2 regions of the Micromonospora sp. NPDC049203 genome follow, and region 2 is predicted to be linked to the other one. Evidence: predicted binding sites of a transcription regulator. Region 2 holds the regulator's gene; the other holds the start of a gene.
What was found. The regulator HrcA, encoded in region 2, represses chaperone genes, less so after heat shock. The targets are predictions, from matches to a motif close to GGTTNGCACNCTCNNNNNGAGNGTGCNAACC.
Positions count from the first base shown of each region.

Region 1: the regulator HrcA is predicted to act here: its motif matches at 984-1,014, upstream of groES (co-chaperone GroES).

Region 1 is NZ_JBICSV010000003.1:651,386-654,790, forward strand. Features, by position in the region: gene ACGFIA_RS12155 (methyltransferase domain-containing protein) at 1-892, opposite strand, end outside; gene groES (co-chaperone GroES) at 1,147-1,461, shown strand; gene groL (chaperonin GroEL) at 1,532-3,175, shown strand; partial or broken gene ACGFIA_RS12170 (molybdopterin-binding oxidoreductase) at 3,236-3,405, shown strand, end outside.
Region 2 is NZ_JBICSV010000007.1:59,310-62,714, forward strand. Features, by position in the region: gene hemW (radical SAM family heme chaperone HemW) at 1-590, shown strand, start outside; gene ACGFIA_RS19920 (DUF4870 domain-containing protein) at 630-1,223, opposite strand; gene hrcA (heat-inducible transcriptional repressor HrcA) at 1,456-2,478, shown strand; gene dnaJ (molecular chaperone DnaJ) at 2,552-3,405, shown strand, end outside.

The sequences.
Region 1 (3,405 bases), on a different contig from region 2:
CCACCGCCGGGTCCGGGTCGTACAGGAAGCGCCGGACCGGCCCCACCTCCGCCTCGGCCGCGCCGGTGCCGGTGAGGTGATAGGAAGGGACCCTTTTACTACCGGAGGCGTTAAGAAGGGGCCCTTCCTTCTCGCGCAGCAGGGTGGCTCGGCGGGGGACGCCGGCCAGCTCGCCGCACCACAGCGCCGCCTCGACCAGGTCGCCGTCCACGCTCACCCACTCCGCCTCGGCGCCGGCCGGGATCAGCGCGTGGTCCAGCCCGGGCGCCACCTTGACCACTGTGCGCGGCACCCGCGCGGCCAGGCCGGTGACGAAGTCCCACGGTGGCGAGTAGGCGTTCGGGTCGAACACGCGCCGCCCGGTGCCGGCCCGCCGCCGCGCCGGATCGCAGAACACGGCGTCGACACCCGTCACGTCGAAGGCCGTCGCGTCGCCGCACTCGACAGTCACCAGGCCGGCGAGCCCGGCCGCCTCGGCGTTCGCGGCGGCCATCGCGGCAGTCAGCGGGTCGGCCTCCACCGCGTACACCCGGATGCCGGCGCGGCCCGCGGCGAGCGCGTCGGCGCCCAGGCCGCACCCCAGGTCGGCGAGCGTGGTCACGCCCGCGGCCCGCAGCCGCGCGGCCCGCCGGTCGGCGACCGCGCGGCGGGTGGCCTGCTCCAGTCCCGCCCGGGTGAGGAACATCCCGGCGGCGGCCGGGCCGAACTTGCCCGCCGCCCGGCGGCGCAGCTCCGCCTGGGTGAGCGCGGCGGCGGCGAGGTCGCCCGGGATCCCGGCCGAGCGCAGCGCGGCCGCCGCCGCCAGCGGGTCGCCGCCGGCCACCCGCCCGGCCGCGGCGAGCGCCGCCGACCCCTCGGGGGTACGCAGCACGGCGAGCTGGTCGAGATCCACGCGCCCATTCTCCCGGGCCGGTTCCGGCGCGACACGGAGGGCGACGCGTTGGCACTCTCCTTGACGGAGTGCTAGCCGAGGAATAACCTGCGATTAGCACTCTCACCCTGAGGGTGCCAACGCCCGAGCCTCGTGCCCGGGGGTTGAGCGCCAGGCGGACCGGCACCCGCGACGACGGCCCCGCCCGGTGGCATGTGGCAGATTGACGCTGGTCGGCGTGCCGGCCGGCAACGACACCAAGTACCCGGGAGGGTATGCCCGTGACTACCGCGACCAAGGTTGCGATCAAGCCGCTCGAGGACCGCATCGTGGTCCAGGCGAACGAGGCCGAGACCACCACCGCCTCGGGCATCGTGATCCCCGACACCGCCAAGGAGAAGCCGCAGGAGGGCACCGTCCTCGCTGTCGGCCCGGGCCGGATCGACGACAAGGGCAACCGCGTGCCGATCGACGTGAAGGTCGGCGACACCGTCCTCTACTCGAAGTACGGCGGCACCGAGGTCAAGTACGCCGGCGAGGAGTACCTGGTGCTCTCCGCCCGCGACGTCCTCGCGGTCATCGAGAAGTAAGCAACCGATCAGTGTCGTTGCCCCGGTCCGGCTCGCCGGGCCGGGGCAACGTCGCTTCGAAGGGATACTGATGGCGAAGATCCTCAGCTTCTCGGACGATGCCCGGCACCTGCTCGAGCACGGTGTCAACGCCCTCGCGGACGCGGTGAAGGTCACCCTCGGCCCGCGCGGGCGCAACGTCGTCCTGGACAAGAAGTTCGGTGCGCCCACGATCACCAACGACGGCGTGACCATCGCCAAGGAGATCGAGCTCACCAACCCGTACGAGAACCTCGGCGCGCAGCTGGTCAAGGAGGTGGCGACCAAGACCAACGACGTCGCCGGCGACGGGACCACCACCGCCACCGTGCTGGCCCAGGCCATGGTCCGCGAGGGCCTGCGCAACGTGGCCGCCGGCACCAACCCGACCGGTCTGAAGCGGGGCATCGACGCGGCGGCCGCCAAGGTCTCCGAGGCGCTGCTCGGCAAGGCCGTCGAGGTCTCCAGCAAGGAGTCGATCGCGCACGTCGCCACCGTCTCCGCGCAGGACGCCGCGATCGGCGAGCTGATCGCCGAGGCGATGGAGAAGGTCGGCCGCGACGGCGTCATCACCGTCGAGGAGGGCTCCGCGCTCACCACCGAGCTGGAGGTGACCGAGGGTCTCCAGTTCGACAAGGGCTTCATCTCCCCGAACTTCGTCACCGACCTGGAGGCGCAGGAGGCGGTCCTGGAGGACCCGTACATCCTGATCACCACCCAGAAGATCTCGGCGATCGAGGAGCTGCTGCCGCTGCTGGAGAAGGTCCTCCAGAACAACAAGCCGCTGCTCATCGTCGCCGAGGACGTCGAGGGCCAGGCCCTGTCGACGCTCGTGGTCAACGCGCTGCGCAAGACCGTCAAGGTCTGCGCGGTCAAGGCTCCCGGCTTCGGCGACCGCCGCAAGGCGATGCTCCAGGACATGGCGATCCTGACCGGCGCCGAGCTGGTCGCCCCGGAGCTGGGCTACAAGCTCGACCAGGTCGGCCTGGAGGTGCTCGGCACCGCCCGGCGCGTCGTGGTCGACAAGGAGAACACCACAGTCGTCGACGGTGGCGGCCAGGCCGCCGAGGTCGCCGACCGGGTCGCGCAGATCCGCAAGGAGATCGAGGCCTCCGACTCCGAGTGGGACCGGGAGAAGCTGGCCGAGCGGCTGGCGAAGCTCTCCGGCGGCATCGCCGTGATCAAGGTCGGCGCGGCCACCGAGGTCGAGATGAAGGAGCGCAAGCACCGCATCGAGGACGCCATCGCCGCGACCAAGGCCGCGGTCGAGGAGGGCACGGTCCCGGGTGGCGGCGCCGCCCTGGCCCAGATCCTGCCGGCGCTCGACGACGACCTGGGCTTCACCGGTGACGAGAAGGTCGGCGTCTCGATCGTGCGCAAGTCGCTGGTCGAGCCGCTGCGCTGGATCGCCCAGAACGCCGGCCACGACGGCTACGTCGTGGTGCAGAAGGTCGTCGGCCAGGACTGGGGCCACGGCCTCGACGCCGCCACCGGCGAGTACGTCGACCTGGCCAAGTCCGGCATCATCGACCCGGTGAAGGTGACCCGCAACGCGGTCAGCAACGCCGCCTCGATCGCCGGCCTGCTGCTCACCACCGAGAGCCTCGTGGTGGAGAAGCCGGCCGAGCCGGAGCCGGCCGTCGGTGGGCACGGCCACTCGCACGGCCACGGCCACCAGCACGGCCCGGGCTTCTGACCCGAGCAGTACGGCCCGACGTCAGGGCACACCGCCGACAGGTGGTGTGCCCTGACGCGTATGTCCTTACGGAACGCTGACGGAATTGGCAGCCGCACCGGCGGGTCGATCAGACTGGGTGCCGTGAGCACCCTCTCCCGCCGCCGGGCGGCGTCGGCCGGTGTCGTCGCCGCAGTGGTGGCACTCGGCACCGCCGAACCCGTGGCGGTCCTGACCGGCCCCCGGTCCGC
Region 2 (3,405 bases):
TGGTCGACGCCGGGGTGGACCACGTCAGCGCGTACGCCCTGATCGTGGAGGACGGCACCCGGCTGGCCGCGCGGATGCGCCGGGGCGAGCTGCCGTACCCCTCCGACGACGTGGCGGCGGACCGTTACCTGGCCGCGGAGGAGGCGCTCGGCGCGGCCGGATTCTCCTGGTACGAGGTGTCGAACTGGGCCCGCTCGGCGGCGGCCCGGTGCCGGCACAACCTGCTCTACTGGACCGGCGCCGACTGGTGGGGCCTGGGCCCGGGGGCGCACAGCCACGTCGGCGGCGTGCGCTGGTGGAACGTCAAGCACCCGAGCGCGTACGCGGCGCGGCTGGCCGAGGGCGCCTCGCCCGCACTGGCCCGGGAACAGCTCAGCCCGGACGAACAGCACATGGAGGACGTGATGCTGCGGGTGCGGCTCGCCTCCGGGCTGCCGCTGGACGTGCTGGGCGCCGCCGGCCGGACGGGCGCCGAGCGGGCCCGGGACGCCGGGCTGCTCGACGCCGGGGCGTACGCGCGAGGGCTTGTGGTGCTGACGCTGCGCGGCCGGCTGCTGGCCGACGCGGTGGTACGCGACCTGCTGCCGTGACCGGCACCGGCCGGCCGCCCCCTCGGCCGGCCGGCGGTGTCACTTGACGAAGTTGTAGGTCATCGGATAGCGGTAGAGCACGCCCTCGTTGGCCTTGACCCCGCCGATGATCCCGAAGATCAGCGGCACCAGCCAGACCAGCATCGGGACGAAGAACAGGATCCCGCAGGTGATGACCGTGATCACCCAGGCGAGCACGCTGGCGATGGTCCAGGTGATCTGGAAGTTCAGCGCCGAGACCGCGTGGGCGCGGACGGTCGGCGACTGCTGACCCCGGGTCATCATCGCGATCAGCGGGGCGACCCAGCCGAGCAGGCCGCCGCCGACGATGACACCGGCCGCGCCGCCGAAGTGCGCCACCAGGGCCCACGTCTTCTCGTCGCTGTTCGCGTATCCGGCGGGGCCGTAGCCGCCACCGGCGGGGTAGCCGGCGCCGTAGCCGGGCGTGCCGCCCGGCGGGGGGTAGCCGCCCGGAGGCGGATAGTCGCCGGGCGGGGGATAGCCGCCGGCACCCGGAGCCCCGGACAGTGGAGCGGTGGGCGGTTCGCTGCCCGGCGACGAGCCGTATGGCGCCGACGGGTCGGGCTGGGGTCCGTAGTCCCCTGCCCCCGGTGGGCGAGGAGGTTCAGTCATGGTCGCCACGGTAGGTGCACGGGTCAACTCGCACCAGAGCGACACAGACCGACGATGACCGGCTGTTCGGGCCGATCGGGCCGGGCCGTGTGGCGGGCCGCACCGCGGGTCCGTCAGGCGCTCGTCGCGTCGGCGGGGGTGCCGACGTAGACTGGCACTCGCTACAGTCGAGTGCCAGCCGCCCGGCGGATGTCGCGCGCCGGCCCGACCGAGCTGCGTCAGGAGGTGGGACATGGGTCTCGACGACCGCAAACTCGCCGTGCTGCGCGCGATCGTCGAGGACTACGTCGCCACGCAGGAGCCGGTCGGCAGCAAGGCCCTCGTCGAACGGCACCAGCTCGGTGTCTCGCCGGCCACCGTGCGCAACGACATGGCGGTGCTGGAGGAGGAGGGCTACATCCGGCAGCCGCACACCAGCGCCGGCCGGGTGCCCACCGACCGCGGCTACCGCCTCTTCGTCGACCGGCTCTCCCGGGTCAAGCCGCTGAGCCCGGCCGAGCGTCGGGCGATCGAGCGCTTCCTCGTCGGCGCCGTCGACCTGGACGACGTGGTGCACCGCACGGTCCGGCTGCTCGCGCAGCTCACCCGGCAGGTCGCCGTGGTGCAGTACCCGAGCCTGGCCCGCTCCAAGGTGCGCCACCTGGAGCTGGTGCCGATCTCCACCACCCGGCTGATGGTCGTCATGATCGCCGACACCGGCCGGGTCGAGCAGCGGCTGGTCGAGCTGCCCGCCCCGGTGCCCGCCGACGACGTGACCGACCTGCGCCGGCTGGTGAACGAGAAACTCGTCGGCTGCCAGCTCGCCGAGACGCCGCCGCTGGTGCAGGCGCTCGTCGAGGAGTCCGCGCCGCATCTGCGCCCGGCCATGACGACGCTCTCCACAGTGCTGCTGGAAACCCTCGTGGAACGGCACGAGGAACGCCTCGCGCTGGCCGGGCAGGCCAACCTCACCCGGGGTGGCCTGCTCGACTTCCAGGGTTCGCTGCGGCCCATCCTGGAGGCGCTCGAAGAAGAGGTCGTACTGCTCAAGCTGATCGGCGAGACGGAGCCGAGCACCACCCGGGTGCTCATCGGCGACGAGAACGAATTCGACAACCTGCGGGCCGCCTCGGTGGTCAGCACCGGCTACGGACCGGGCAGCACGATCGTCGGTGGTCTCGGCGTGCTCGGGCCGACCCGGATGGACTACCCCGGCAATATCGCCATGGTGAGAGCCGTGGCACGCTACGTGGGCGAACTGCTGGCCCAGAACTGACCAGTCAGGGCCGACGGCCGGTTCCGGCCGACGACCGGAGCGACGCGAGACGAACATGAGGACACCTAACGCAGTGGCCAGGGACTACTACGGCATTCTCGGCGTGAGCCGGGACGCCTCCGACGACGAGATCAAGCGCGCCTACCGCAAGCTGGCGCGGCAGTTCCACCCGGACGTCAATCCGGACCCGGAGGCCCAGGAGAAGTTCAAGGACATCAACGCCGCGTACGAGGTCCTCTCGGACGACCGGAAGCGGCAGATCGTCGACCTGGGTGGCGACCCGCTCGCCCCGGGCGGCGGTGGCATGGGCGGTCCGGGCGGGCCCGGCGGCGCCGGTCCGTTCGTCGGCTTCCAGGACATCATGGACGCGTTCTTCGGCGGCGCCGCGGGCGGCAGCCGGGGGCCGCGTCCGCGTACCCGCCCCGGCGCGGACGCGATCCTGCGCCTGGAACTGGATCTCAACGAGACCGCGTTCGGTGTCGAGGCGCCGATCACCGTCGACACCGCTGTGCTCTGCACCACCTGCTCCGGCGCCGGCACCGCCGCCGGCACCCACCTGGCGACCTGCGAGGCGTGCGGTGGCCGGGGCGAGGTGCAGTCGGTGCAGCGGACCTTCCTCGGCCAGGTGGTCTCCGCCCGGCCGTGCACCGTCTGCCAGGGCTACGGCACCACCATCCCGCACCCCTGCCCGACGTGCGCCGGTGACGGCCGGGTGCGTACCCGCCGCTCGCTGACCGTCAAGATCCCGGCCGGGGTCGAGGACGGCATGCGGATCCGGCTCGCCCAGCAGGGCGAGGTCGGCCCGGGTGGCGGCACCGCTGGTGACCTCTACGTCGAGATCCACGAGCGGCCGCACGACGTCTACTCCCGCAAGGGCGACGACCTGCACTGCCGGGTCACCGTCCCGATGACCGCCGCCGCGCTCGG